DNA from 3 places in the Clostridium sp. CM042 genome. Region 2 is predicted to be linked to each of the others. Evidence: a T-box and tRNA genes for the amino acid it is inferred to sense, from the RefSeq annotation. Region 2 holds a T-box; the other regions hold tRNA genes.
The links. The T-box of region 2 lies ahead of leuS (leucine--tRNA ligase). A T-box ahead of a tRNA ligase gene usually reads a tRNA of that ligase, here a tRNA-Leu.
Positions count from the first base shown of each region.

Region 1: it encodes a tRNA-Leu, which carries the amino acid that the T-box ahead of leuS (leucine--tRNA ligase) is inferred to sense. The anticodon was not compared.
Region 3: it encodes a tRNA-Leu, which carries the amino acid that the T-box ahead of leuS (leucine--tRNA ligase) is inferred to sense. The anticodon was not compared.

Region 1 covers NZ_CM143646.1:3,719,730-3,730,194, reverse strand. Annotated here, with positions in the region: gene mreD (rod shape-determining protein MreD) at 27-518, opposite strand; gene mreC (rod shape-determining protein MreC) at 529-1,377, opposite strand; gene ACWJJ7_RS17730 (rod shape-determining protein) at 1,380-2,387, opposite strand; gene radC (RadC family protein) at 2,408-3,094, opposite strand; gene ACWJJ7_RS17720 (Maf-like protein) at 3,106-3,681, opposite strand; gene ACWJJ7_RS17715 (DUF4321 domain-containing protein) at 3,692-3,952, opposite strand; gene ACWJJ7_RS17710 (SPOR domain-containing protein) at 4,149-4,883, opposite strand; gene ACWJJ7_RS17705 (GNAT family N-acetyltransferase) at 5,140-5,655, opposite strand; gene ACWJJ7_RS17700 (hypothetical protein) at 5,869-6,372, opposite strand; gene ACWJJ7_RS17695 (hypothetical protein) at 6,529-6,651, opposite strand; tRNA gene ACWJJ7_RS17690 (tRNA-Leu) at 6,780-6,861, opposite strand; gene ACWJJ7_RS17685 (lytic transglycosylase domain-containing protein) at 6,982-7,542, opposite strand; gene coaE (dephospho-CoA kinase) at 7,539-8,147, opposite strand; gene polA (DNA polymerase I) at 8,154-10,465, opposite strand, start outside.
Region 2 covers NZ_CM143646.1:3,158,610-3,169,074, reverse strand. Annotated here, with positions in the region: gene ACWJJ7_RS15070 (DUF421 domain-containing protein) at 1-431, shown strand, start outside; gene ACWJJ7_RS15065 (DUF4363 family protein) at 428-808, shown strand; gene ACWJJ7_RS15060 (class II fructose-bisphosphate aldolase) at 945-1,892, shown strand; gene ACWJJ7_RS15055 (nucleoid-associated protein) at 2,017-3,054, opposite strand; gene ACWJJ7_RS15050 (class IV adenylate cyclase) at 3,399-3,947, shown strand; gene ACWJJ7_RS15045 (DUF5685 family protein) at 3,947-4,873, shown strand; gene ACWJJ7_RS15040 (J domain-containing protein) at 4,857-5,471, shown strand; gene ACWJJ7_RS15035 (hypothetical protein) at 5,498-5,998, shown strand; T-box leader at 6,138-6,344, shown strand; gene leuS (leucine--tRNA ligase) at 6,478-8,937, shown strand; gene ACWJJ7_RS15025 (GTP pyrophosphokinase) at 9,026-9,817, opposite strand; gene ACWJJ7_RS15020 (metallophosphoesterase) at 9,871-10,465, opposite strand, start outside.
Region 3 covers NZ_CM143646.1:3,706,141-3,716,605, reverse strand. Annotated here, with positions in the region: gene ACWJJ7_RS17670 (5'-nucleotidase C-terminal domain-containing protein) at 1-1,383, opposite strand, end outside; tRNA gene ACWJJ7_RS17665 (tRNA-Leu) at 1,664-1,750, shown strand; gene ACWJJ7_RS17660 (hypothetical protein) at 2,363-2,563, shown strand; gene ACWJJ7_RS17655 (helix-turn-helix domain-containing protein) at 2,884-2,979, opposite strand; gene ACWJJ7_RS17650 (hypothetical protein) at 2,988-3,134, opposite strand; gene ACWJJ7_RS17645 (hypothetical protein) at 3,698-4,042, shown strand; partial or broken gene ACWJJ7_RS17640 (aldehyde dehydrogenase EutE) at 4,033-4,338, shown strand; gene adc (acetoacetate decarboxylase) at 4,557-5,300, shown strand; gene ACWJJ7_RS17630 (hypothetical protein) at 5,493-5,624, opposite strand; gene ACWJJ7_RS17625 (spore coat protein) at 6,076-6,564, opposite strand; gene ACWJJ7_RS17620 (lysozyme) at 6,690-7,094, shown strand; gene ACWJJ7_RS17615 (SLAP domain-containing protein) at 7,378-7,752, shown strand; gene ACWJJ7_RS17610 (lactonase family protein) at 8,739-9,797, opposite strand; gene ACWJJ7_RS17605 (hypothetical protein) at 9,878-10,099, shown strand.

The DNA of each region.
Region 1 (10,465 bases), 560 kb from region 2:
TTTAAAAATCATATAAATGTACTGCATCAAAATTTCCACTCTTTCTTCATATATTCCTTTTGAGAAAGTTTATATGTGAATTTATACATAAAAATAGATACTATTAGATTATATATTCCATGATATAATACTACTCCCATATGTGTATATTGCTTTATCAAAAACAATATAGAAAATACTATTATACCTTTTACTAAACTTAACACAAAAGTTGAAACTATTGGCAAAAATGATTTTTCAACAAATATATTTTTACCTATGTTTGCAGCTATAGCGCACATAAGCATATTGCTTAACATATTTATTCCGAATCCATTTAAGAAATAGATGTCCTGTAGTGCGCCAGTAAAAACTCCAATTATTACTGCGTCTTTTGGAGAACTAGCAATCGAATAACACAGTGCAAAAGTAAATATTAAACTTGGGTATGCACCGTTTATTTTAAGTAAAGGCATCAAAGTATTATCTAATATTAGAAATAGAATACATAAAAATACTACTGTTAATATTCTCTTCATACTACAACTCCTAATATTTTATTTCTCCTGTATCATTTTTTGGTACCACAATAAAAACTTCTTCAATTTTTGAAAAGTCAACATATGGCTCTATTATAGCACTTTTCATTACTTCACCTTTATCCTCATGAACACTTAGTACCTTTCCAATTCTAATTTCAGCTGGATATTTGCCAGCGAGACCAGATGTTACTATTATATCGTCTTTTTTTATACCCGAATCCACAGATAGATGCTGTATTTCGGCTAGTAATTTATTGTTTTCGTCTTTATAGCCTTTAACCATACCATTATTATCTCTTGTACTTTGAACAAGACCTGCCACTGCAATATTTTCATTAGATAAACATTGAACGGTGGCCCAATCATCACCAACAGATGTAACCTGACCTACGAGACCGTCTCCAGTCATAGCTATCATGTTTCTTTTTATGCCTTTATTTGTGCCTTTATTTATTATAAATCCATCTGAAAAACTATTTCCACTTAATCCTCTAATGTCAGCACCTACATAGTTGTATTCATCTCTTTGTTTTGAAAAATTAAGCATTTTTCTTAATCTTTCATTCTCTTTTATTGAAGTATCATATTCTAATGATTTAACTTGTAACTCGCTATTAGTTTTTAGAAGTTCTTCATTTTGCGCTTTAACCTTTGAGTAGTTTGTTATAAATTTAAAAGAACCCTTTATTTTATGAAACCCACCATAAAATATACCCTGCACTGAATTTATCGTTACACCCACACCATTCTCCACGAAAGATATTTTTTCTCGATTCGCACTATATCCTATTAAAGATAAAAATGTAACTGACAGTATTATAATAACTACTGCCAGTTTATTTTTTAAAAATCCCATATTTATCTTCTTTTACTCATGACGTCTATATTAACGAGAGCTTTTCCTGCTCCTATAGCAACACAATCAAGTGGATTTTCAGCTATGTGTACAGGCATATGCGTTTCGTGATTTATAAGTGTATCTATTCCTTTTAATAACGCGCCGCCTCCAGTTAACATAATTCCTTTTTCCATTATATCTGACGCAAGCTCTGGTGGGGTTTTTTCAAGGGTTGTTATTATTGCCTCAATTATTGCTTGAACTGGCTCACTAAGTGCTTCTCTTACTTCCTTTTGCGTTACTTCTATCACTTTTGGTAACCCTGTTATTAAATCTCTTCCTGTTATTTCCATACTCATTTCATCATCTTCTAGCTCATATACTGATCCAAGCTCCGTTTTAATATTTTCCGCAGTTCTCTCACCTATCATAAGGCTGTACTGTTTCTTAACAAAGGCTATTATTGATTGATCTAACTTATCCCCTGCCACTCTTAGAGACTTGCTTGTTACAATTCCACCTAATGAAATTATTGCCACTTCTGTAGTTCCGCCTCCAATATCCACTATCATACTTCCAGTTGGTTCATTTACAGGAAGTCCAGCTCCAATTGCTGCTGCCATTGGTTCTTCCATTAAATAAGCTTCTCTTGCACCTGCTCTTTTAGTTGCTTCCTCTATCGCTCTCTTTTCAACCTCAGTTACACCAGACGGAAATCCAACTACAATTCTTGGACTTGTAAGACCTTTTGAACTAATTTTATTTATAAAGTGTCTAAGCATTTTTTCAGTAATCTCAAAATCTGCAATTACTCCATCCTGCATAGGTCTAATGGCAACAATGTTACCTGGTGTTCTACCTATCATCTGTTTAGCTTCTTCACCAACTGCTAATACCTTATTAGTATTTATATTTATAGCTACAACAGAAGGTTCTCTTAGTACAATTCCTTTCCCCTTCAAGTAAACTAATGTATTCGCTGTTCCTAAATCTATTCCCATATCTCGAGATGTTCCAAATATTCCCATTATAATTTCTCCCTTCGTATCTAAAGTATTCCTTTTTCTTTTAAGCTCGTATAAGTTCCATTACCAATAATTATATGATCAAGCACTTCAATTCCTAGTAATTTACCACATTCTTTAAGTCTTATAGTAATGTTTATATCTTCCTTGCTAGGAGTTGGATCTCCAGACGGATGATTGTGACAAATAACCACGGAAGCACTACATTTTTTAATAGCTTCGTAAAAAACTTCTCTTGGATGAACTATTGAAGTGTTTAAATTACCAATTGAGATATCTTTTATGCTTATAATGACGTTCTTTGTATTTAGCATAACTAATTTAAGATATTCTTTTTTTAAATATCTCATTTCTTCCATAAGATATTCTGCAACATCTTTTGGGGAAGTAATTTTGTAATCTTCTCCTGATTTAAAGCTTCTAAATCTTTTTGAAATTTCTGTAAGTGCTAAAAGTTGTGTTGCTTTAGCATTTCCAACACCCTTTAAATTCATAAATTCCTCTGCACTTGAACTTAGAAGTCCATTTAGTCCGCCACACTCAGAAATTATTCTACCACAAAGACTTATAATATTTTCATTTTTTGATCCTATTCTAAGTATTATAGCTAATAACTCATCGTTGGATAAAGTTTCAGCACCGTATCTTAGCAATTTTTCCCTCGGTCTTTCATTTTGAGGCAAATCCATGATTTTGCACGTCATACCCATAAACAACTCCTTTATAGATTGACCCCCATCTCCCTTAACATAAAATATAATTTATTTACTGGTAGCCCCACCACACTATAGTAACATCCCTTTATTTCTTCAACAAATAGAGATGCTGATCCTTGTATTCCATAAGCTCCAGCTTTATCAAGTGACTCTCCCTTTTCTATGTAATTGTTTATTTCTATCAAAGATAATTTTGAAAATTTCACTTCCGTACAAACATACTCAGTACTAATCTCTTGAGTTTCGGTGTTTATTACTGCAATTCCTGTATATACCTCATGTGTATTATCACTTAAATCACTAATCATTTGAAAAGCTTGCTTGTTATTTTTAGGTTTACCAAGCACTTTGCCTTTGAAATAAACAATAGTATCACACCCTATTATAGCAGCTGGTTTTTTAACGCTACTACAAATAGCCATAGCCTTTCCTTTTGCTAAGGTCATAACGTAGTCCCCACAATTCCCAGAAAATAATATGTCACTCTCTTCAAAGTCACTTACTATTACCTTGAAATTACTAGTTATTTTTTTTAAAAGTTCCACCCTACGCAAAGATGCAGAAGCTAGAATAATATCCACTACATCACTCCTAATATTTTCTATATAATATTATTGCCAAAACAATGCCTATAATAGACATTATATTAATATTAAAATTTATACCGAAAGTTACTGCTAATACTTTAAAATCTATAAGCATTGGAGTATTCATTCCTATGGTGTATGTACTCTTTAAAAATTTGAGTGCGCTTACGTTATCTCCTAATAGCTCACCTATAACACTTCCAGAAATAGCTCCAATCAGTATAAAAAAAATAAAATACGGATTTCTTCTTTCTGCACTTTTCAAATTGTACCCCCCACTTTACTTATATCCTATACATTTTAACATTTAATAAATTCATACACAAGTGTAAAAATTTAATATTCAAAAAAAGTTTATAATTATAATTTATTAATTTGCAAAGATATCTACTAGTATTTAGATAAAAAAAATACAATTAGATTCAAATAATCTATTTGTATTTTAAAATTTTTATTTAATTTTACTTCTTTAATATTTTCTTTATAAATTTATAGATGTAGATATACCCTTCCTCTGTTTTTTCCTTTTTTAATTCCGCTGGCATTGCAGTTAAATATGATTTCATTTCAGTCATGGCACCATAATTCACACTTTTTTCATCTGCACCCTTTAAAGAACTTATCCATTTTTTTAATTCTACAGTTTTAATTGATTTAGTATCTTTTTCTGAAAGTTTATTTAATATTTTAAGGTCGGCACTTATCATTTCATTGGTTTGTGCACTTGTTGAATCCTTTCCACTCAGTTGAAAATTAATTTTAGTATAACTTATTTTTTTTGCATCAAGTTGTTTAATAATATTGCCAATCCCATCTTTAGGATAAACACCAAACAAAACTTTATATAATTTATCTTCTTCAATAATAAAAGGTGTACTAAACTCCATTAAACTTTTTTTCAAAATCAAAGCATTTTCCTTCGCGCTAAAAACGCCACATTGTATTGCTACATAATCTTTAATATTCGTTTGAGGAATCACCTTAGAAACATCTACGCTGTCTTTATTTACTTTACTCTCTTTTACTATATCCGTTTTAGTAGTTTTATCACCTGTACCCGTTTTTACGTTATTATTAGGTATTAACTTGGACAAAATCGTGCCCAAAGCAATGGCTACTATTAAAGTTAATGTAATTACCATCATGAAATTATTATTTTTCCTAGGTGTCTTATAATTATATCTAGTATATCTCACTTTATCATCCCCTAACTTAATAAATCTTTAAGCATCTTTTTTAAAATAACTACTTAAATCATCTCCTGCGGAGCTGAAATGTCATTAAGTTGTAGTCTATTTTTTTTAGATACCTTATTTAAAATACTATTATTTTAAAACTGATTTTAGAATGAAAAAAGAAATATATATGTTATGCACTTGTTTTAAATAGTCCTATACTAGATTTCTATAATTCAATAATAATAATAATAATAATATATATGCTATTTTATTATTATTGAATTATTTTTTTAAGAATTATTATATCCTTGTCTTCTCTATCTATCTCTAAAAAATTACTCGTTACCCTACTTTGCTCAAAGTTATTGCGTTCCCAAAATTCCACCATTGCATTATTATTAGCTGAAACAAAAGTATAGAAATTATACATCCCATAATTTTCATGTAAATGTTTAGAAAACTTATTAATAATTGTGTTTGATATATCAACATCATATAGTCTAATTTCTATTAAATAACACATAATCCATACTTCATTTGGATTTTTAAATTCTATTCTACCTTTTATAATACCTATAAGTTCACTACCACTTAACACTTTAAGAAAGTACTCCCCCTCGCTCACATAACACTCTAAATACCTTTCGTAAAATTCCTTAATATCATAATTTAATCTTGCCTTTCTATTAAAAGCTTGCTGTTTATTAATCCAATTTTTAATTTTCAAAATATCCTCTTTTTCTACATTCATAATGCTAACATCATCAAATTTAATATCTATATTAAACATAGTTACACCTCTTCAATTTACTCTTCTTTAACATTTAATGCCTCTTTAATAATTAAATTCTACGTTACTTTTAAATACCCTTCAAAAAAAATTATATTAATACAGCTATATTTTCATTTTCTTGGAAAATCATTGCAAATAAAATAACCCTATAAGTTTTTATAGGGTTATAAATGAATTTTGTTTTTCTTTATGTTAAATGATTACTATTTTTTATTCATCTCTGTACATAAGTGTTACTTTAACAATTCTTCTAACTATTTCTTTGGCTTCTAAATATGGTATCCCACACCTATTTAACCTCCTAAATATAGCAGGGTTATACCGCTCAATTCTTCTTACAATAGACTCAACATCATTGTATTTGGGATTAGGTTTGTCAAAGTGGGCTCTATCTTGATAATTATCCAGTTGCCTTAAAGATTCATTCCCCTGCTCATAATCGTTCATAGATATATCTCCATACATCATACCCTTTGGATTAACGCCATTCATGAACATGTCTTCATTAAATTGGTTCATTCCCATAAGCGAATTTATCCCCATATTAGGATTTACATCCTGCATATCACCCATTGGCATTCCCATGTTTGGGTTCATACCCATATTCGGCATCATATTCATTTGTCCATATCCGTACATCATGGGTTCTAGTGGAACCATTTCATAATCTTCCTTCATATCTATATCTTCAATATTTCCGTCCTCTAGTTTCATAATTGCCCTCCCTTTATAACTTAACACATTAACAATTTATGCTAGAGGCCGTGTTTTGATACTAATTTTATGACAATATGCAAAAAAAATAAAGAGGATGTAATTACACCCTCTTTAAAACACCTGCTTTTTATAGTGCCCGATTTTACAGCGCCTCTACTTTAATCCTCTTACAGGCTTTCTCATGTTACTATCACCATTTATAGTAACTGGATTATTTTCTTTATTTTTAAGTGGCTTCTCCTGTTTTTCATTAGAATTATTGTTTTTGTTTTTCATAAATAACACCTCTTTCAGATGTTAGTTTTTCCATATTTCTTTTAAAAATTCACTTTTCATATATTTTGATCTTTGCAATAAAAAAAAGAGAGGTATTTCTACCTCTCTTTTAAAGTAATATAAATTTTTGGTGCGACAGACGGGACTTGAACCCGTATGGTCTCCCACACGTCCCTTAAACGTGCGCGTCTGCCATTCCGCCACTATCGCAAATATTGTTTATTTAATATAAAGGATCAAATCTTATAGTCATATGTATTTTAAAACTTTTAACTACAATATTGATTATATATTAGTTTATTATAAATTGTCAATAGTTTTTTCCTGTTTTTACTGGATTTCATCACCATATAATTTTAAATAAATATTATAATTTGTCTTTACCTTTTTTACATATTTATCTGTTTCCCCGAAAGGTATCGCATTTAATGTTTTTCCATCGCTAGAGTATTCTTTATCCTTAAGCCATTTTTGTACATTTCCACGTCCACCATTGTAAGCTGCCAACACCAAGTCTATATTTCCATTAAATTCAGTGTTTAAATTATTAATATACCAACATCCCATAGCAATATTAATTTCGCTTTCATATAACTTTTCCACATCAAAATCTTTTAATTTCATATTTTCTGCAACCCACAATGCAGTATCAGGCATTATCTGCATAAGCCCATAGGCACCTTTTGGAGAAACAGCGTTTCCATCAAAATTACTTTCTGCCCTAATTACAGCTGCAACCAAACAAGGATCCACATTGTACCTTTGCGAATACTTAATTATTTGATTTCCATATTTTATTGGGTAAAAACTTTTAAAAATGCTTTTAATATTAATCACTATAATAACCAAAAAAATTAAGATTAAGATTTTTACAATTTTTTTAAATTTCATAACTTCACTTCTAACCTTTCTAACTGCGTAATAATCAATTCTAGTTGTAACTTTGTATTTTCAACGCTTCCACTATTATCAATAACAAAATCCGCAAATTTTTTCTTTTCATCTATTGGCATTTGAGCTCTTATTCTATCTCCTGTTTCATCTAAACTTAGATCATCTCGAATCATAACCCTTTGTACTTGAACATCTCTACCAACCCACACTAAAATAGTTACATCCATACTAGTATGAAAATTGTTTTCTATTAAAGTAGGTGCATCTAAAAAGCAAAATTGCCAATTATCTTTTTCGTACATTTTTATTCTGTCTTGTATTTCTTTTGTTATAAACGGCATCATTATACTTTCAAGTTTTTTTCTTCGAGTATCACTCTTAAATATATAGTTTCCAAACTCTTTCCTATTAAGATTACCTTCTTTGTCAAAAAACTCATACCCGAATTCACCTTTAATTCTACTCATCATCTCAGGGTATATTATAAAAACCTCTCTAGCTACAATGTCTGCATCAATAACGGGAAGACCCTTATCTCTTAGCATATTAGTCACTGTGCTCTTTCCACTACCGATTCCACCTGTTATTCCAACCTTTATCATTTTCAACTATTTTGCCTCATACCAAGTTTCTCCAATGCTTATTTCTACTTCTAGCGGAACTGAAAGTTCAACTACATTTTCCATCTGTTCCTTAACCAAATTCTCAACTTGCTTAAGCTCATCCTTATATACATTTAATATTAATTCATCGTGCACTTGAAGAATTAAAGTACTCTTTAACCCCTCCTGCTTTAATTTATCAAATACATTTACCATAGCAAGTTTAATAATATCTGCTGCACTTCCCTGTATCGGCGTATTCATAGCAAGTCTTTTGCCAAAGGACTTCACAATTTTGTTTGTTGAATTTATTTCATAGATAAACCTTCTTCTATTCATTATTGTAGTAACGCTATTATTCTTCTCCGCTTCAACCACTATATTCTCCATGTATTTTTTAACATTTGGATATCTTTCAAAATATGTTTCTATGTATGTTTTAGCTTCTTTTCTAGATATATTTAAGTCTTTTGCTAAGCTAAATTCTCCAATACCATATACTATTCCGAAATTTACAGCTTTTGCATTACTTCTCATAAGCGATGTAACTTCTTCTATCGGTACATTAAATACCTCTGAAGCAGTTTTGGTATGAATATCACAATGTTTAATGAAAGCCTCAATTAAATTTTCATCCTCCGCTATATGAGCTAATACCCTAAGCTCTATCTGTGAATAATCCGCAGATAAAATAACACACTGATCATTGTGCGGTATGAATACTTTTCTTATAGATCTACCCATTTCATGTCTTATAGGGATATTTTGCAAATTAGGTTCAGTACTTGATAGTCTTCCTGTTGTTGTAACTGTTTGTGTAAAATTTGAATGTATTCTACAATCTGTATCAATTACTGCTTGTAGCCCCTCTATATAAGTAGAAAAAATCTTTGTTAACTGTCTATACCTTGTAATTTCTGTGATAATAGGATGCTTATCTGCTAGTGCCTCTAAAACCTCAGCATTAGTCGAATATCCTGTTTTTGTTTTCTTTATAACAGGTAAATCTAGTTTTTCAAATAATATCTTTCCTAGTTGCTTTGGAGATTTAATATTAAATTCTTCTCCAGATAAAACAAAAATAGTGCTTTCCATTTCTTTTATATCTTGATCGAATTTTATGCCAAGTTCCGCTAATCTATCCTTGTCTATTGTAAATCCTTCTGCCTCCATATATGATATAGCTTCTGTTAATGGTTGCTCCACCTTATATAGAAGTTCTTCCATTTTGTACTCTTCAATCTTCTTTTCTAATATTTCATAAAGCCCTTTTAGTAGTGCTACTTTATTAATCTCTCTTTCATGACCCTCGCCTATAATACAGATTCTAAGAATTTTATCTATAAGAGTTTCCAGGCTATACTCCTTTTTAGCTGAATCAAGCAAATAAGCCCCAAGTTCTGTATCAAATTCTACTCCTTGTAACTTAATGCCCTTTTTATTAAGCGCGGTGTAAGCATTCTTTACGCCGTGACTTACCTTTTTAATATCATTACTCTCAAATATAGTTTTCAAATAACTTATAGTTTTTTCTTCATCTTCATTAAACAAATCAGTAACCACAATCAAATAGTTTTTTTCCTTATAATTAAGATATATGTTATTTACGCTAATTTTAGAAAACACATTAGCGTTTGCAATATCAAAAATTATATAAACTGTATCTTTAATTTCACTAATAACTTCCTTAAGCTTCGATAACTTATCTATTACCGTAAAATCCGCAGAAAATGTTTCTTCGATTGAATCCTCATCATCTGGTATTTTCCCTATTAAAGATTTAAATTGTAATTTGTAGAATAAATCTTTTACAGCCCGTACATCGTATTTTTCTTTTGATTTAATTGAACTTAATTCCATTTCCATAGGCACACATGTAATAATAGTAGCTAATTTTTTACTGAAAATAGCCTGTTCACTATAAGTAGTTAAATTTTCGACAAGTTTTTTGCCACTAATCTTATCAATATTCATAAGAAGATTTTCTATACTCTTATACTCTTTAATAAGCTTATAAGCAGTTTTTTCACCAATTCCTGGTACACCTGGAATATTATCAGAAGCGTCTCCCATTAGCCCTTTTACATCTATAAATTCTGTAGGCGTTACTCCAAGCTCTTCTATTATTCGATTTCTATCATATATTTCCTTTTGTGACATTCCTTTTTTATTTATTACAACTTTAACATTATCTGTGGCAAGCTGGAGTGCATCTCTGTCTCCTGTTATTATAAAAACTTCGAGTCCTTGTTTTTCTGCAAATACAGATAATGTTCCTATTAAATCATCTGCTTCAAAGCCATCTAATTCAAAAATAT
Region 2 (10,465 bases):
TAACAGGCACTCCGAGCATATTAATAAAAAATGGCAAAATTGATATTGCAGAGCTCAGATGCCAAAGATTTAATATTAATGATTTATTCGAAGAACTTAGATTAAAAGGGTATTTTAATTTATCTGATATCCAATATGCTATTTTAGAGACTAGTGGTGAGCTATCCATATTGCCTAAAACTAGTGGTTCCAATGCAACTAAGGAGGATTTAAATATATCCATAACTCAAGAGTCTTTGCCTATACCTTTGATTATGGACGGCAATATAAATTTTAAAAATTTAGAGCTTTTAAAAAAAGACAACACTTGGTTAAACAGTATATTGAAAAAAAATAATATTATCTGTGCTAAAGATGTTTTCATAGGAATGATTGACTCTAAAAATAAGTTTTATTATCAACTTAAGGAAGGGAAAGATAAGAAAATATGAAAAACGTTATTATAGCCTTTGGATTATTTTTTACAATGATTATAGGTATATTTGTATCTATAAATCTTATAAATCGTAATTGTGCTCATTTACAAAATTTGAATTCTTCCCTAGAAAGCTATATACTTAAAGAGAACTATGAAGATGCTTACAATTTATCACTAGATTATGTATCTGAGTGGAAAAAAGCTTCTAAACTTTTAGCTATATATATACATCATGAAGATACAGATCATATGGACAGTGAGCTTTTAAAATTAACTCAATATATAAAAATGAAAGATCAGTCTGAATGCTTAGCCACTATACATAGTATGAAATATCTTGTAGATCATATAATGTCTCATGAAAAAGTATCTATAAGCAATATTTTTTGATTTTTAAATTTATAGGTACAATTTATAGTAAAGGGGTAGAAAATAGTCCAATTATAGCTTATAATTATAATATATCATAAGAGTCCCGCAGGGACAATATATGTCCCTGTCACAAAATTTGAAAGGTGGAATTAACATGGCTTTAGTTACTACTACTAATATGTTTAAAAAAGCTTTAGAAGGAAATTACGCTATTGGAGCTTTCAACATCAATAATATGGAAATAATTCAAGGAGTTGTCGACGCTTGTGCTACTCATAAGTCAGCTGTTATACTTCAAGTATCAGGCGGCGCTATGAAATATGCTAGACCTACTTACCTTAGAAAAATGGTAGAGGCAGCTATAGAAGACACTGGTCTTGATATTGCTCTTCACTTAGATCACGGTTCTGATCTTGCTCAAGTTAAAGTTGCAATTGCTGCTGGATTTACTTCAGTAATGTATGATGGTTCTCATCTTGATTATGAGGAAAATGTAAAAACAACTAAAGAAGTAGTTGAATTTGCTCATTCTAAAGGTGTTGTAGTTGAAGCTGAACTTGGAAAGCTTGCTGGAATTGAAGATGCTGTTAGTGTTTCTGCAGCAGACGCAACTTATACTGATCCAGAACAAGCCGTAGATTATGTAACAAGAACTGGTATTGATTCTTTAGCTGTAGCTATAGGAACAAGTCATGGTGCATATAAATTCAAAGGCGAAGCTAAACTTGATTTTGAAAGATTAGCAACAATCACAGAAAAATTAGAAGAAGCTGGAATGCATAATTTCCCAATAGTTCTTCACGGAGCATCTGCTGTAGATCAAGATTACGTTGCTATGTGCAATGAATTTGGCGGAGAAATTAAAGGTGCAAAAGGAATACCACTAGATATGCTTAGAAAATCAGCTTCTATGGCTGTTTGTAAAATAAACATGGATACTGATTTAAGACTTGCTATGACAGGTTCAATAAGAAAAGTACTTGCTAAAAATCTTGGCGAAATAGATCCAAGAAAATATTTAGGCGAGGCAAGAAATAACATAACTAAATTAGTTGAAGGTAAAATCACTAATGTTTTAGGTTCTGCTAATTCTTCAAAATAATTTAGATTAAATTAATTAAAATCTAAGTGATTAAAACAAAGATACCCACAGTATATTATACTGTGGGTATTTTTGTTTTATCTTTTAATAGGAGACTATAATGCTTTTATACTTTTTTTCTTATCTATTTTTCAACATAATTACTTACATGTTTAATAACCATATTAATTGTTCCGTCACCGTTTCTTTGTATTTCAAAACGACTATTATCATGATATGTTTCTTCATTTACATATAAATCTATATCTTTATCAATTTTTAGTCTTACTCTTTTTAGCTTTTTATCTATCCATTCTTTATCAAGACTAATATTTTCTGAAATTCCTTGTTCTGTTATGAATTCAACAAATTTTTCCTTAGTATCATTATTTTCAGAAAACATTTCCTCAGACAATTCTTTAACGTCAATATTATCTTCTTCTCTAAGTTTTCTTTTTATAGTACTTCTAACAACTTCTGCTTCATCTGCATTTTCTACAAAGTTATTTTGGGTGAATTTTTCAGCTGCCTTCACGAAGTTTTTAGTAACATCTCTTTCATTATCAATAATTGTGCAACCTAAGTAATTACTGATAAAGTAGTTTGAGCCATATTCCTCCTCTTCCTTATTCTTGCTTTTTTTATCGATAACCATTAAATCAAAATTATTTTCATCTCTAATTGGTTTTAAAAACGCACATTTTTGTATTCTTTGAGAACTACCAGGTAGACCTGTGACCTGTGATACTATATCAATACCTAACTTATTATCCACAAACTCAATAGTGTGCACATAGTTTTTAATATAATCCATTTTAAATATCCCAATCATTGGTCCAAACTCTGTGGTAAAAGATACTATTACCAAATCACAAGAAGGAACACTCCCAATAGATCTCATTAAAACAAACATCTGTCTTGCTAGTTCCTTAGATACCACCAGTAAATTATTCTCACCATTTAAGTATTCTTGTGATATATCTTTTACTATGTTTCGATCGGAATTAAAGACTCCATACTTTAATTCTTCATCTTTTAAGCACTTCTGTATATGTTTCAGTAAATAGTTATATTTTTCTTCATCTAAGTCTAATGCATATTCATTCAAGATAGGTTCATCTGCATTGTTATCTAAAACATGAATAATAGCCTCATTTATATTAATTTCTTTTATGTACTCCAAAAAAACACCACCTTAATATTTATCTAAGGCGCGTTTAAATAAATAACAAGTCAATAATGCTAGTCCATTTATTTAAACGTGCCTATTTATTATACTATGTATTGGTACTTATAACAAAGTCATATATTGCTATTGACCTTAGTTCTCAACAGAATATTATTGTACCTAACTATTTTCCTGTATTGAAATTTATAATTTTAATGTAATATTAATGTTACTTTATTTAAGTTATGATATAATCACAATTAATGATATAATAAAGAATTAATGATTAGATATATAAAAATAGGAACATAACAATTAATAACTCTTATGTTCCTCAGCAGCGACAAGGAGGAAGTACTTTGAAAGAAATAGAACTTAGAATTATAGATATTGATGTACAAGAAATCCGCAGAAAACTATTAAACATAAATGCTATAAAAGTAAAACAAGAAAATCAAATAAATAATATTTATGACTTCTCGGATAATAGGCTACTAAATGGCAAAGGCTATGCAAGAATACGAACAGTACAAGATGAACTGACAAATTCCACAGTTCATTACATAACTACGAAAAAGCTTATAAGTCAAGAAAAGTATAAAATCATGGATGAGCACGAATCAGAAATTAAAGATGCTGCTGCTGCTAAGGGGATATTCGAATCCTTAGGTCTAGAACTTATACAATCTATTAAAAAATATAGAGAAAGCTATAGCTACAAAAATACTCTTATTGAAATAGATATAAATGAGGAGACATTCTGTCCTTTTCCTTACATAGAAATTGAAAGCGAGGATGAATCCGAGATTGAGGAAGTTGTTACTTTGCTTGGTTACCGCTTAGAGGATACTACCGCTAAAAGTATTTATGAAATATTAAAATCAAAAAAATCATCAAAGGGGTTATAATGTTTGGATATGTAACTCCCTGTAAAATGGAAATGAAGATAAAAGACTACGAAAAATTCAAAGCTTATTATTGTGGTCTATGCAACTCTATTAAAAATAATTTTGGCAACCTACCAAGACTAACTTTAAATTACGATATGACTTTCTTGGCAGTACTTCTGGACGCGCTTTCAGAGAATAAGTACAATTTTATTAAATTTAAATGTACAATACATCCACTAAAAAAAAGAATTATGATTAATAATAACGAGGCAATAGATTATGCAGCCTTTTGTAATATTATTTTAGCCTATTATAAGGTAATGGATGACGCTTACGATAATAAAACAATGAAAAGTAAAGTTCTTTCAATATTTTTAAAAAACTATTTACCAAAATCAGAAGTAGCATATACTGATGTAATGAATTATACAAAAGAAAAGCTTTTATTACTAAACACCCTAGAAGCGAACCATAAGGATTTATGCATAGATGAGCAGCTATCTATAGATGAATTATCTGATGTTTTTGCTGATCTTACAGGATTTATAATATCCTTCTATTATAAGACTGCTTCCTTTAAGGATGATTTATATTGGCTTGGCTATAATTTAGGTAAATGGATATATATTATAGATGCTTATGATGATTTAGAAAAAGATATAAAAAGTGATTCTTTTAATGCTATAAATTCATTGTTTAATACAGATAAATTAGATTTCAAAAGTTTTTCTACATTAATAGCACCAAGAATTGATTTTATATTAGCTACCTGTGCTGAGCAATGTTTAAAATATCTAAATAGATTACCTTTAGTAAAAAATGAAGATATATTATGTAATATACTAGAACTAGGACTCATGGAAAAAATGGATAAGGTTTTTAATAAAAAACGCAACATTGATAATTTAAAAGGAGTGGAATATAAAGATGGCAAATCCATATGAAGTACTCGGTGTACGAGAAGGCTCATCTAAAGAAGATATTAAAAAAGCTTATAGAGAGCTAGCAAAAAAATATCATCCTGATCAGTATGGTGATAATCCTTTAAAAGATTTAGCTGAAGAAAAAATGCAAGAACTAAATGAAGCCTATGATTCACTTATGAAAAACACTAATTCTTCTAATAACTACGGCTCATCAAGCAGTTATAGTTCTACATCAAATGATGACTATACTAATAACAACATATATCAATCTATAAGAATGGATTTAAATAGCGGAAATATAGCCTCCGCCGAGCAGAAATTGGGTTCCATGAACACAAAAACTGCTGAATGGAATTATTTAACGGGAGTTGTTCACCTCAAAAAAGGTTGGCATGATAGTGCTTATACTTTTATAAGTCGCGCCTGCACGCAAGATCCTAATAATATTGAATATAGACGCAGTTTTAATGAACTAAATTCGCGTACCTCAAATTATAGAGATAACTATTATGGTAGGCGTAACAATGATTTTGGCATGGGTAATATGTGTCTTAACTTGTGGTGTGCAGATACTATTTGTGAATGTTTAGGTGGAGATCTTATTTCCTGTTGCTAAGTCTATTAATTTAGGAGATGATTTTTATGAAATCTAATAATATTGCTAAGGGTGGAATATTCGCAGCACTTAGTTTAATATTACTATATCTTTCTTCTATTTCCCCTACCAATAAATTATTTATATTAGGCATTGCTTCTTGCATTATCCCCTTTTCAATTTTAATTACTGGAATAAAGAATACCATTGTAGTATATAGTGCTGTTTCCTTGCTTAGTTTATTTATTATACCTTCAAAGCTTATAAGCATTACCTACATACTAATTTTTGGTTTCTATGGCTTTGTTAAATATTTTATAGAAAAATTAAGAAGTATGATTCTAGAGATTGTACTTAAGTTATTGTATTTTAATATAACCTCCGCTATAATTGTATTTATATATAAATTATTATTATTATCAAAAATTCCTAATATAAATATATATTTAATAATAATTGTTATGGAGTTTGCCTTCATAGTATATGACTATGCGCTTACTGCATTTATATCCTATGCAAATAAAACTCTTGTTAAGAAATTTAAGTAAGGCATATGAAAATAGACTAGGCTAAAATAGACTAATATGCTGATTTTTTATTTAATGTGTCCTAACGCATGGCCTTGACACAAAATTCTATTTAAATTATAATGAATAATAATACAATCTTAAACAAATGATACTATAATAAATCGCTTTGATTAGGAGTAGTAGTATTTATAGCATTTTAAAGAGAGCTGCTATTAGGTGTGAAGCAGTAATGATATAATATGAACTTGCCTATGAGCTTACTTGTAAGTAATAACTTACAAGTACGGTTAAAACCGTTATATTCTTAAGTGAGGCGTAATGCCTAATTAGAGTGGTACCGCGGAATATTACTTTCGTCTCTTTGTTGAGATGAGGGTTTTTTTTATTTTCTAATTTAAAACTAAGTAGAAAAGCTTAATAATTGCAGCTCAGCATGAGATGATTAACAGCTCAGCATGAGATGATTAACCTACAGAGCATAAGAAGGAGGAATACTAATGGCAAAATATAATACAACCATCGATGAAAAATGGCAACAAAAATGGGGAGAAACTAACCTTTATAAATTTGATGAAAATAAAATTGATAAGAAGTTATATGTACTTGAAATGTTCTCTTATCCGTCTGGAAGCCAATTACATGCGGGGCATTGGTTTAACTATGGTCCTGTAGATTCTTGGGCTAGAATGAAGAAAATGCAAGGATACAATGTATTTCAGCCAATGGGCTTTGATGCTTTTGGTCTACCTGCTGAAAACTATGCAATAAAAACAGGAGTGCATCCAAAAGATTCTACGAAGCAAAACATTATTAATATGGAAAAGCAATTAAAAGCTATGGGAGCAATGTTTAATTGGGATCATGAAGTTGTTACATGTCGCCCTGATTATTATAAATGGACTCAATGGTTATTCTTAAAACTATTTGAAAAAGGCCTTGCTTACAGGAAAAAAGCACCTGTAAATTGGTGCCCTAGCTGTAATACAGTACTTGCAAATGAGCAAGTAGTAGATGGTTTTTGTGAAAGATGTAACACTGAGGTTACTAAAAAGAATTTAACACAATGGTTCTTAAAAATAACTGACTATGCTGATGAACTACTAGAAAAGCTTGATACCTTGGATTGGCCTGAAAAAACCAAATCCATGCAAAAACATTGGATAGGGAAATCTACTGGTGCTGATGTTACTTTTAAAATAGTTGATTCTGATGTAGACTTTAGTGTATTTACTACAAGAGTAGATACTTTATTCGGTGTTTCATATGTAGTCATAGCCCCTGAAAATGAACTTGTAGATATCCTCACTAAAAGTGAATATAAAGATGCTGTTGAAGCTTATAAATATGATGCTAGAAAACAAACTGATATAGAAAGACAATCTATTACAAGAGATAAAACAGGTGTATTTACTGGTTCTTATGCTATTAATCCTATTAATGGACGCAAGGTTCCAATTTGGGTAGCTGACTATGTTCTAAACACTTATGGAACTGGTGCAGTAATGGCTGTTCCTGCTCATGATGATAGAGACTTCGCATTTGCCACTAAATACAAATTACCTATTGAAAGAGTAATTATTGGTTTAAAAAGTGTAAATGGCGAGGGCGAAAATCTTCCTTATACTGAACATGGAAAAATGGTAAATAGTCAAGAATATGATGGTTTATCTACCATCGACGGAAAAAGATCAATCGTAAAAAAATTAGAAAGCATGAGTCTCGGATGTGAAAAAGTAAACTTTAGACTTCGTGATTGGTTAGTTTCAAGACAAAGATATTGGGGAGCTCCTATTCCAATAATCCACTGCGAAAAATGTGGGACTGTTCCTGTACCTGAGGATCAACTTCCTGTAGAACTACCTTACAACGTAGAATTCTCACCAGACGGAGAATCACCACTCGCTAAATGTGAGGATTTTATGAATGTCACTTGCCCAGTTTGTGGCGGCACAGCTCATAGAGAAGCTGATACTTTGGATACATTCGTTTGTTCTTCTTTCTACCAATTTAGGTATGTAGATAACAAAAACAGCGAAAAAGCTTTTGATAAAGACTTAGTAAACAAAATGCTTCCTGTAGACAAATATGTGGGAGGGCCTGAACATGCATGTGGTCACTTACTATATTCAAGATTTATAACCAAAGCTCTTCGTGATATGGGATATTTAGATTTTGATGAACCATTCTTATCTCTTACTCACCAAGGTTTAATTTTAGGACCAGATGGAGTAAAAATGAGTAAATCAAAAGGAAATACTATTTCTCCAGACAAGTACATAAAAGAGTTTGGCGCAGATGTATTTAGAATGTACCTAATGTTTGGTTTTGGTTATATTGATGGTGGAGCTTGGAGTGATGATGGTATAAAAGCTATTGGAAGATTTGTTGATAGAATTGAAAGATCAATCGACACTGGAATCAGCGTTATGTCAAAAGAAGTTAATAACAAAGACTCTCTAGGCATAGAAGAAAAAGAATTAAACTACTGGAGACATTTCGCAATAAAAGGAGTTACTGGAGATACAGAAAAACTTCAATTTAATACTGCTATTGCAAGACTTATGGAGCTTACAAATGCTATATTAAAATATGTTAATGGAGACAATATAAACACTAAATTTTTAAAAGAAGTGCTTGTGGATTACCTTAAGATTTTAGCTCCCTTTACTCCTCACTTTGCAGAAGAGAAGTGGGAAACCTTAGGTATGGGTTACTCTGTATTTAATCAAATTTGGCCTAAATTTGATGAGTTTGCTCTTATAAAAGATGAAGTAGAGCTAGCTATTCAAATCAATGGTAAAATTAAATCCAGAATAACTATATCTCAAAATTTAGATGAAGAAAGTATAAAGAAAATTTCTCTTAAAGATGAAACAGTAATCGCTACCCTAGAAGGTAAAACTGTGCGTAAGGTTATTGTAATTAAAGGACGACTAGTTAATATAGTAGCTTCTTAGTAATAGCTACATACAGTTTTTACAGTTTAAATTTGAATTATTATAAAAGGAGAGTAGAAATTTTTAATTTCTACTCTCCTTTTTCAGTTTAAACTCCATACATATCTAATGTTTTTTGAGTTGCTTTTAGTAAGCTGCTAATCTCATAAACTTCTCCTTCTTCTATTAGCTTATTTAATTGTTCTCTATACCTAGCTGCATCCGTTGACTTTCCAATCGACGAAAGCACAAGTATATTATTCATTATATCCGACACCAAATTAGATTTTACCTCAAACAATTTTTGTGCATCTTTAATTTCGTCTTTAATTTCTAGCATCTGTTCATCTAATTGAAAAGCAGCATCTGCAGCATTTTTAAGTTTTGCCCTTATATTCTCTGGTATATCATGCTTATATTTATAATTTAGTGAATGCTCTACTGTAGCCCAAAAGTTCATTGCCAAGGTCCTAATTTGAAATTCTGCTAGTATTTCGGTTTGACCATCAGCTAAGTTTACAGGATACTTTATAATCATATGATAGCTTCTATATCCACTACCTTTTACATTTGCAACATAGTCTTTTTCATAAACCATCTGCATGTCACGTCTTTCACGAATTAGATTTACCACTTTATCAATATCATCTACAAACTGACACATTATCCTTATGCCTGCAATATCTTCCATTTCATATTCGATTCTATCCAGAGGGATACCGAATTTATTAGCTTTCTCAAGAATACTAGATATTTCTTTAACTCTTCCGGTAACGAACTCTATAGGTGAATACTCATTTTTTCGTCTATATTCTCTTCTTATACTTTTAAATTTTACTTTTAACTCTTCTACACCCTGTTCATAAGGAATTAAAAATCTTTTCCACTCTCTTATTGCCATACACTCAGTCCTTTACATAAAATTTCATATCCACATTGTATTAACTTTTGATACTATTCTAATATTTTTAAAGGATCGAAGTTTAAATAATCACAAGAAGTAACTATATATTCTATGCCTTCTATATTTCCTTCATATAGCCTATTTAAAGATGGTCCATGTAAATGACCATATATGACCTTGCATACATTATATTCTTTTACTATTCTTATAAGTTCAGTTTCCTCAAACTTATCATTAGTAGGTGGATAATGAAGCATTACAATAAATTTATTATAACCCTTTTTCACTGCCTCATCGAGTGAAATTCGAAGCCTTATTAACTCTCTATTATATATTTTTTCATCATGAGTTGTAAATCTCGTATTTCCTGGGCAATTCCATCCCCGTGTTCCGCATATAGCAAAATCTTTATAGTTAAAAAAGTTGTTTTGGATAAAATCCATATCCGCGTAGAGAGAATTAAGCTTCGTGATACCACTCCACCAATAGTCGTGATTTCCTTTTATAAGTATTTTTTTACCTGGAAGCTTATGAATCCATTCTAAATCTTCCACGCCCTCTGAAATATTCATGGACCATGAAATATCCCCTGCAATTAGTACAGTATCCTCCGCCGAAACTTTGCTAATCCAATTTTCTTTAATT
Region 3 (10,465 bases), 550 kb from region 2:
TTGAACCGCTTGTTCAAAAATGAATTTCAGCTGTGCACCCGTCATGGTTGTAGTACAAATCGTATTATCAAATGGCATTATATTAAATATTGTTCCAACAGTTATATCGCCTACCGGAATTGGACTTAATCTAATCCCTCCGTTATTCACCATTCCCACCTCTGCTGGTGATGTTGAAAAATTCTTTACAACATCTGCCATCCAATTTCCAAGTTGAGATTCTCCATAAGGTGAGTCAGCTTGGCTTTTAGTTAAAGCATTGTCATTAGTTCCAATTACTTCATTAAATATTGGTATTAATGCCGTACTTGCATCATCAACAATTTTCTTACAATCTGGGTCTGTTGCTGATGTAGTTGTCACTGTAACTCCTTTCCAGTTTGAACCTTTAGGTGAGAAACCTACTATTTTATTTGTAGAATCTACAGTAATCTTTAAATTTATAAAACCTTTACCAGTAGCCGCTGCAATTAATGTAGGTACGTCCAAACCATCCGCATCTTTGTTTACAACATCACCAATACTATGTGTATGTCCACCAAATACCGCATCTACGCCATGTAATTTATTAACCATATTATTAAGTGATGAACCACCATCATGTACATCTGCTAATACTATATCAGCTAGATTTCCATCTCTGATTTCCTTTGCAACTGTATTAATTTCTGTAGCTGGATCCCTAAAATCAAAAGGGGCTACTAAAGCTGGCATAATTATACTTGGAGCTTCCTTAAGTATTGCTCCTATTACTGCTATTTTAACACCATCCTTAGTAATTATCTTATAAGGCTGATATGGTCTATTGCTTGTCCCTTTTTTATACATATTAGCACAAACAATATTGTAATTTGCACCAATCATAGTTTCAGTATTAATTATATCAAGTCCCCAATCAAATTCATGATTGCCTAAAGCTGTAACTTCCATTCCTATATTTGATAACACCTTTTGAACTGGAACTCCTCTTAGTACATTAGAGGTAGGTGTTCCTTGATATAGGTCTCCTCCACCAATGATAAGTGTTCTTCCAGGGTTTGCAGTTTTCACATCTTTAACTACTTTTGCTAATGCTGCTCCTACAGGTTTTGTATTAGTTGAATCCAAAAGTTGTCCATGAAAATCTGTAATTTCTACTATATCAAATGTTTTATTTGTAGCATCAACTGGAGCTATTTTTTTTACTAATGGAGAATTTACTTTTCCAATTCCTAGATTTAATACACTCGAATCTAAACTTGTCCCGGAAACGTTTACATTTGCTGATGTATCAATTCCAGCCGCCTCTACAATTTGAGTTCCAATAACACCGTTGAAATTAAATAATATTAATGCTAACGACAGTATCCAGCTAAGTATTCTTTTCTGTTTCTTTCTAAACAATGAAATCCCTCCTTATTTTGTTATTCTTGCCTCTAGAATTTTAAACAAAATTTAAAAAATAATGTTAATTACATATAACTTACTTTTAATTTTAGCATTAAGTGTCTATTAAAACAATATATTACTTCTATTATAAATAGTTTTATTTATGTAATTTATTTCAACATATTAATATTTAACATAAACCTCTATCCATTAAGATATAAAATTTATTAATAAAAATATACTATAACTATTGCATTAATTATAGATATATGTTAAAATTCATCTTGTCAGACATGCCGAAGTGGTGGAACTGGCAGACGCGCTGGACTCAAAATCCAGAGGTAGCAATACCGTGCGGGTTCGATTCCCGCCTTCGGCACCATAAGACTTTCAAGGATTTCTTGAAAGTCTTTTTTTATGCCCACTATCATCTTACTTTTAACACATTTTAGGCATGGTACAGGTGTAATACAAACGAATAGTTTATACTTTATTAAATTTTTATAAAAAAAACAAAAGACAGAACAAGAGCAATGGAAGTTGCTCTTGTTCTGTAGTATCTAAGACACATTCTCATTGAATGTACAGTGTACAATGTTAATATCCTTGTCGCTTGATGTCTTATTAGCGAATTCACATTCACATAAAGAAAATGAATCATTAAATATATAACTGATAAAATGCAATTTTCTATTAAAATTATTTTTAAAATTGCAGATAATGTACATTTCTAATCAGTAAAAATTTATGTACTAATTAAAAATAATGTGAATGCATTTAATATAAAAGGGTGAAGGATTAGGCATATCTTTACCCTTCACCCTTTTATATTAAATAATAATTTTTTTTGATTACTCCAACGCAATCATTGAAATCAAAAGTACTGACTCTTCAAGATTAATGAATATAAATCTATTGTAATCAATGCTATAATTAATTTATAAATATCATAAAATTGCAAAAAATAAATATAGACGTTAAGGAGAGCGATATTATGAAAAAATCTATATTAATAGGTACAGGAATTTTTATTTTAGGTTTTATAATAAGTGCATTATGCGGAGATTTTTGGGCAAGTGGAGACGTAGAACACTCTTATTTAAACAGTATTATTTTTTCAATACTCTATCTTTCTTCTGTTGTTGGAATTTCAACAACATTAATTTTAAAAGAAATTAAGATAACTCAAAAATAGATAAGGAAAAATTATAATTTTTATGCTTTTATATGTTTAATTCAATACATATTCAAAAAAAGCAAAAAATTTATACACAACATTCATATATGTCGTCGCAGGTAACCCCATATCATTAGATGTGGGTTTTACTATATTAAGTATACATTAATAATGTGAAAGTAACACAAATGTAATTGTGTTACTTTCACTTTGAGGCTATCGCCCATTGCTTAAAAATTTCGTTTTGAATGTAACATATCGTATTGACTTGTTACGTTCAATGTATTATAAAGAGTTAATTAATCCATTCCATAAAAAAAGAAGGTGTTAACCCTCTCTTATATTTCATATTCTTTTATGTGTCGATATAATGTGGCTCTGCTTATATTCAATAGCTTTGCAACTTCAACTCCTGTTACTTCTCTATTTTCCACTTACCATATTACTTCTTGAAGTCTTTAGGTAAACTTCTATTAGGTCTACCCAACTTAATGCCCTTGTCCTTAGCATTCTTTAGCCCTTCTATAACTCTACCCTGTATTTTTTCCCTCTCCTTGTCTGCTATATAAGATAAGAAGTTAATTAGCATATTGTTTATGGTATAGTCAAGTTTTTGTCTCTTATTAATTTGTGAATCGAAACTTTTTAAATCATTGGAAATCTGATTTCCTAAAAACTTCGAATTTCCAGGAAATTAACCATAGAATCATTCTTTACAGATCATATGATAAATATATCTCACCTCAGCGTAGTTTGGTAACGATTAAAATGCTCGCTATTACATTTATTGTATTTATATCTTATTTTTCGTTTAATTAGTGGTAATATCCTATTTGTACAAAAATAAAATATCTTATTCACTATAATATGTTTGTTATAAAATGAAGAACTAAGTTAGTATTCTTTAGGATTAGTTGCTACGCTAATCGATTAGTAACCAGAACAACGATTTTATAAGAAGTACCACCGAAGTGGCCAACAAGGAGAAAACGAATAGCCCTACGCCAATTTTTTATTATGAATATTGATGGTTAGAAGCAATTCTATACTATTATTATAATTTCCAGTTATCTTTATCATTTTGTAGTTAGTTGAAATACTGGAAATTCATTAAAAACTAAATACAAAATTAATTATTCGAGGAGGAAAACTATGATGAAAGATGTATTAGTATCACCACAAACAAAAGATTTAAATGTAATAACAAATGAAGGTATCAAATTTAAGCAAGCTAACAATGAGGGTTTATATTTAGGAGTGTTCGAAGACGTTAAAATTGCTATTTGCAAAGCAATATATGCACAAAAGGCGTTAACTATTTCTTATAATAAAGAAGATAGAGAACGGCTTATAAGAAGTAATCCAACGGAAACTGTTATATGCAATAGTATAGGTATGATAGCTGCCGGAAATTCTGTCGTGTTTAATGGACATCCAGGGGCAAAAAAATGTGTTGCGTTTGCTGTAGATATGATAAATAGAGCCATCAGCTTATGATGCCAATACTTCCAATTGTAAGAGTTAAAGATATTGATGAAGCTATAGAGTGTGCAAAAATAGCGGAACAAAACAAAAGACATAGTGCATATATATATTCAAAAAATATCGCTAATTTAAATAGATTTGAAAAAGAAATAGATACAACTATTTTTGTAAAGAATGCTAAATCCTTTGCTGGAGTAGGTTTTGGTGCAGAAGGATTTACAACTTTCACTATTGCTGGACCTACTGGTGAAGGAATAACCTCTGCAAGAAATTTTACAAAACAAAGGAGATGTGTGCTTGCAAACTAACTTTTTAATGGAGCCAGTGTATTTTAGCTGGAAGATTTAAAATCTATTTTTAAAGATGGGCAGATTGTAAATCACGGAACATAACTTCAAACTTTGGTTGCAAGTTATGTGCCAAAGGAAATATAGATTATGGATGTATAAAAATTTACCTTTCAAAATATAGTACTTGTAAAAAAATGTGTTGATAATAATAAATAAGAAAAGAGAGTGATCATTTTATGTTAGAAAGTGAAATATCTAACCAAATTACAACACCACTTACTGCTCCATCATTTCCTAGAGGTCCCTATAGATTTCATAACCGTGAATATCTTAATATAGTATACCGTACAAGTGCTGATGCCTTACTAAAAGTTGTACCGGAACCTTTATCTTTAGATTTAGATGAACCTTTAGTTAGATTTGAAATGATGTATATGCCGGATGTAAGTGGATTAGGTGCTTATACAGAATGTGGCCAGGTTATTCCTGTAAGTTTTAATGGTATAAAAGGTGACTATTTGCATATGATGTATTTAGATAATTATCCAGCTATTGCCGTTGGTAGAGAACTTAGTGCCTACCCTAAAAAACTTGGTTATCCAAAACTATTTGTTGATTCAGATACATTAGTTGGTACATTAGATTATGGAAAATTAAGAGTATTAACTGCTACGATGGGATATAAACACCAATCTTTAGATATAAATGAAGCACGCAATGAAATTTGCCGTCCTAATTTTATGCTAAAAATTGTACCTAATTATGATGGAACTCAAAGAATTTGCGAGCTCATATCTACACAAATTACGGAGATTACTATACATGAGGCATGGACTGGTACTGCAAGATTACAATTATTCGATCATGCTATGGCGCCATTTAATGACCTACCTGTAAAAGAAATAGTATCCTGTTCTCATCTTCTTACGAGCTTAACCCTTCCTACTCCTAAAGTTATATATGATTATCTAAAAAAATAGTTATGATAAATTACTGCATAAAAAAATATCACCAGCTGACAGGCGGTATTTTTTTGTATTTTTAAATAATAGATGATCAAAATATTAATTGTTGTTAATGCACACTATTTGCAATATATTTATTAACATTTGTTCTATAAATCAATCTTGGAGTATTAATTAAATCGAATTCTTAAAACGTTTACAGTTAAGCTAACCGCTATTAAACAGTAAATCACGTAGTACTGATCTTGTTAATATACCTGTTGGTTGCTCATAATTCAATCTTTTTAGTTCAGGAGCGGCCTCAAGTCTTTTTCTCCAGCTAGTTTTAGCTCGTGCCATTTTGACTAAATTTTTAATATTAGCTTGAGTTCCATTCTTAATTTTATAATTTATTAATATCTAAACCACCTCGCTCCTCTTTTTTATATTTCTATAGGAGATATTAGTATCATTTATTTGTGGAATGAATTTAAAAGAGTACCTTATAGAGCCTTTATCTAACTTTTATAATAAAATCATATCATGAAACCTGGCATTTTCTTGTAATATTATGTTTTAATTAATGATAACTATTTTGCAAATTTCGCTAATATTATTAAATGTAGACTCTTCTATCCTCATATTAATTATACAAAAAGTACCTATAGACTAGACAATTTTTTAAATGTTAAGTCTATAGGTATCAGTTTATAAGGTTTGATGCGCATTCTTTATTATTGGCTGCATATGATAATTTTCATATGCAAGTTACTTTAACCCTGATGACGTATGGTATGTATACTCATTAAGATTATTGAACATTATACATTCCTTTACTTTCCATATATTGAAATATAGCTTCTCCGTGTTTTTGTTCTTCCTTTTGTATATGATTTAATACATCACGAACTCTAGTGTCTCTAAACTCAAAAATTGTAGTATCGTAAGCTCCGGAAACATATTTTTCTGTCATTAATAAATCTGTACACATATCAGCATCAGATAAATTTACTCCACCTGATTGTGTATTATTCATATTGGTGGTCGAACCTTGATATCCCATAGTTTGCCCTGAGCTTTGATTTTGCGGCTGGTTCATTTGAGGAATTTTACCGTTTAATAATTGATTAATACTATCAAGATGTGTTCTTTCTACTTGCCCATTAGCATTAAATATTTGTTTCAATTGGGTATCTTTAGTTTGATTTGCATAATTCGTATACTTTTCTATACAAATTTGTTCGTGGCTTTTTTGATCCTCTAGTAACATTCTTTCTTTTTGTGATAACTGTATTTCCATAATATACACCTCCAATCTTATTTTGTGCCAATTTTGTTGTTTTATACATAAAATCACCACCCAATATTCCATAACATTATACAAATATGTTCTAAATTAGTCATATATATTGCAACTTCATCAAATTGGAATTAACAGGTTATGTATCAAGCCAATTAGTTGACTTTGTAAAATCTTATGAAGGCTTTTACGATCACTCTTATGATGATAGCACTGGTGTTATCACTATTGGATATGGAGCTATAAGAAAGGATAGAGTTGCTTTAGGTCGTTGTACTAAAGGGCAATCTACTGATTGCCTTATGGATGAAATAAATGCTATGACTGCTAAAGTTAAAGCTGATTTAGATAGTATAGGTGTTTCTTTAAAACAAAATCAATTTGATGCTCTATGTAGCTTTGCTTATAATTGTGGCACAGGAGCGTTATTCGGCTCTACACTTTATAATAGAGTATGTCAGGGTGTAAGAAATGAAAGTTTAAGGGAGAACTTTACAGTTTGGTGCAATGCTGGAGGTAAAAGAATGTAGGGGCTTGTAAATAGAAGAAATGAGGAATGTGATATGTTCCTTTATGGAGATTATTCGAGAAATCTATAATTCAAAAGATGTTCAGAGCAGCTTAATAAGTTGCTCTTTTTTTAATTACTTTAGATAAAAAGCGAGGAAAAACTTAGAGATGCAGTTAAATCTAACCCACTTGCTAACATTAAGTAATTAATATTAATCACTCATAAAATTACATAATTTTACATAAATTATAATTAATGCTATAATATGTAATAGAGTCTTGAAATAGATAGGAGGGTTTAATATGAAATTATCAAAAAAAATAATGGCAATTACACTTATGTGTACTTCAATTCCATTGTGTTCAAACAATATTGCAGTTAATGCTGCCCAAAACGAAGATGTAAATTCATCTTATGATACAGTACAACCAGCAATAGCTGGGGTAGTACCATCAATATTTTGGAAAGTAGAAATAACAAATAACTCAGGAGCAACTGTTTATAGTAATCCAGGTGAAGGAAATAAAGTAAAAACATTAAAAAAAGGTGTCAAAGTAGATTACGCTGGGGAAACTAGAGAAGTAAATGGTTATAAGTGGTATAAAATATCAGACGGTTGGGTGTGTGAACGTTTTGCAAAATTATTTTTTCAAATTGGTTATAATTCTATTAAATAAAAGATTTTTTATATTAGGCTGAGAATGTAATATGATTTTATGCACACTTATAGGTGGGACGCCAACATAAGTGTAAAAACCGGTAACTTGATGGAAATTAATCCATTAGATACCGGTTTTTTTATTATTTCATATTTTCATACTCTTTAACTCTTCGATAAAAAGTGTTGTTTTTTAGGTTTAAATCTCCATTGCTTTTTTAGCTGTTATTTTTCTATCTTTCCATTGAGTATAAATAATTTCAAAGTTATCACCAGCATTTATTTTTTTCTTCCAAATTTCACTCCATTATCAAGAGCAATTTTTATACCTTCTTTTTGGCGTTCTCTTGTTCTTGTTCTTTCATTTTCGGCCATATAGCTTAAAAGTTGCAATATAATATCTGATATGAGGTTTTCTAAACCATTCGTATTTTTATATTTTGTTGTATCTAAAAGGGGCCTATCTAGAACTACTAGGGGTAGTGTATAGGAAAAAGGTATTGAAATATTTTTGCTTTATTTGATAAGCAAACACGAATTTATTTTAATATGCATTACTAAAGTATTACATAATTAATTGAGGTTTAATAATAGTTAAGATAGGATTTAATAAATTAAATGTTACTGAGCAATTAAATTATATAAATAAACTACTTATGAGGGTTAAAACTTAAAGGTATTGACTACGCTAAAATAATAACCTTCAATTAGCCTTCAATCAATGTATACAACGGTGTCGAAACTTATAGTCAAATATAAAACATTTGCATTTGTAGTATACTCCAAACGAATTATTCATAGTTTTTTATTGTTTAATCAAAAAAACACCCCCGTTAAGTAGATAATACACTAGCCTTTTTAACTATATCTACTTAACAAGGTTTAATTTTAAAAATTGTTCCTAGTATAAATATACTTACAAAAAGTAAATATTTTAACATTTACTCTTTGTATTTTCCTATATTCAAACTATACTTGCATTTTAAAAGTATAATTTATTGAAATTTAGAGTATTGCTATTCCTTGTGTGCCAATTTGGGGTAATTTTGTATCTTGATATATCTGTAATAGAACTAAATGTCCATTATTCTCAATTTTAAAAACACTGATTGAACCTTCCATACCATTTAAAACATAAAAGTTTTGCCCATATCTGTCTATTCCACTATCAATTGGACCTCCTGTTCCATTTGGTGTACTTGGTATACTTTCAACAACAGTCAAAGTTCCTCCATGATTAATACGATAGAGAGTTATTGTGCCACTACCAGCGTTAGACGTATAAGCATAATTCCCATTAGGGTTAACTGAAACCCAACAAGTTGCTGTTTGATTATTTAAGACAGAACCACTAATAACATTAAGAATACCATTATTTGTAATGGTATAGGATGATAATGCATTTGGGCCTACTTCACTAACTACCAAAAGATTATTATTGAGATAAACTGAGCCAAAAGGACCTATACCATAAGAAGGATTTACAATTGGACCTTCTAGACACCCATTGCACTTTACTTCATAAACACTAAGATTATTGGTTATATTTTCGCTTACAACAAGTTTATCATGGCAAAGACTTGAAGCAATACATCTTGATTGAGCATTATCGGAACTCAATGATCTTTGAGAACCATTTATAATACTAAGGTGTCCATCTTTTTTAATATGAAAACCAGTAACATTGGCAACGGATTGAGGAGGGTTACCGGAATTAGTTACATAAAGATTGTGGTTATTTATAGTTAAGCTATTAGGAAAAATACCACCAGATGGTACTACATCTACAAGAGTAAGGTCGTGCTGACGCACGCGAAAACTACTTATACTATTACTACCAGCGTTAACCACAAAGAGAAAACTACCATCACTTGATAAAGCAATTGACCCTTGAGATCCTAGGGGATCTGTTTGTTGTAAGCCTGTCCCATTTCCTCCTGTTCTATAAACTTTTGGGGAAGATAGCGTTCCTATGCTATCGCGCATAAAAGCAATAACACTGTTATTAAATTCATTGGTCATAGAAAATACCATGCTAATGGAATTATCTTCATTACAATTCATTTAAATCTCCTTTAAAATATTGAATTAAGGTTAAATTTATAATTTAACCTTAATTTATTATATGTATCATTCATAAAATAGTGCTCTTTATTTTAACTGCACAGGCAAATGCAGAAGCTATAGCTACACAAGAACCAACAATAGGTATGACTGCTGATGCAGTTAGAAAAGGTACATGGGGAAACCCCCAAAGTATTAATAAGACTACGACAGCCGATGGATCGACTGAGCAATGGGTTTATGCTAATAACAGGTATTTATATTTTGACAACAACGGAATATTAACAGATATACAGACTTAAATATTTGGAAATCTGTATATCTGTTAGGAGTTTATATTGTAATTTAAATTTATAAAGAAGATATAAGTTAGAACGTATAAAAAAAGATTTAATGAAAAAACTATAGTTTGTTGCGACACTTTTGTATTAAAGTGTTCGTTTGAAATCAATGTATTAAATGAACTAATTATATGTATATTTACCACCGTATAATGCCACTTTGAAGGCTATTAGTTCGCGTTCGTCTGCCGTATACTCCAAATGAACACTTTATTTATTCCATTAATATCAAAAACTTAAAATTTATAGAAATAAGCTGCTTTTGTTAAAGCAACTTATTGGATCTATGTCAATATCTTAGACATAAAAAATCGAACTTTTTATGAA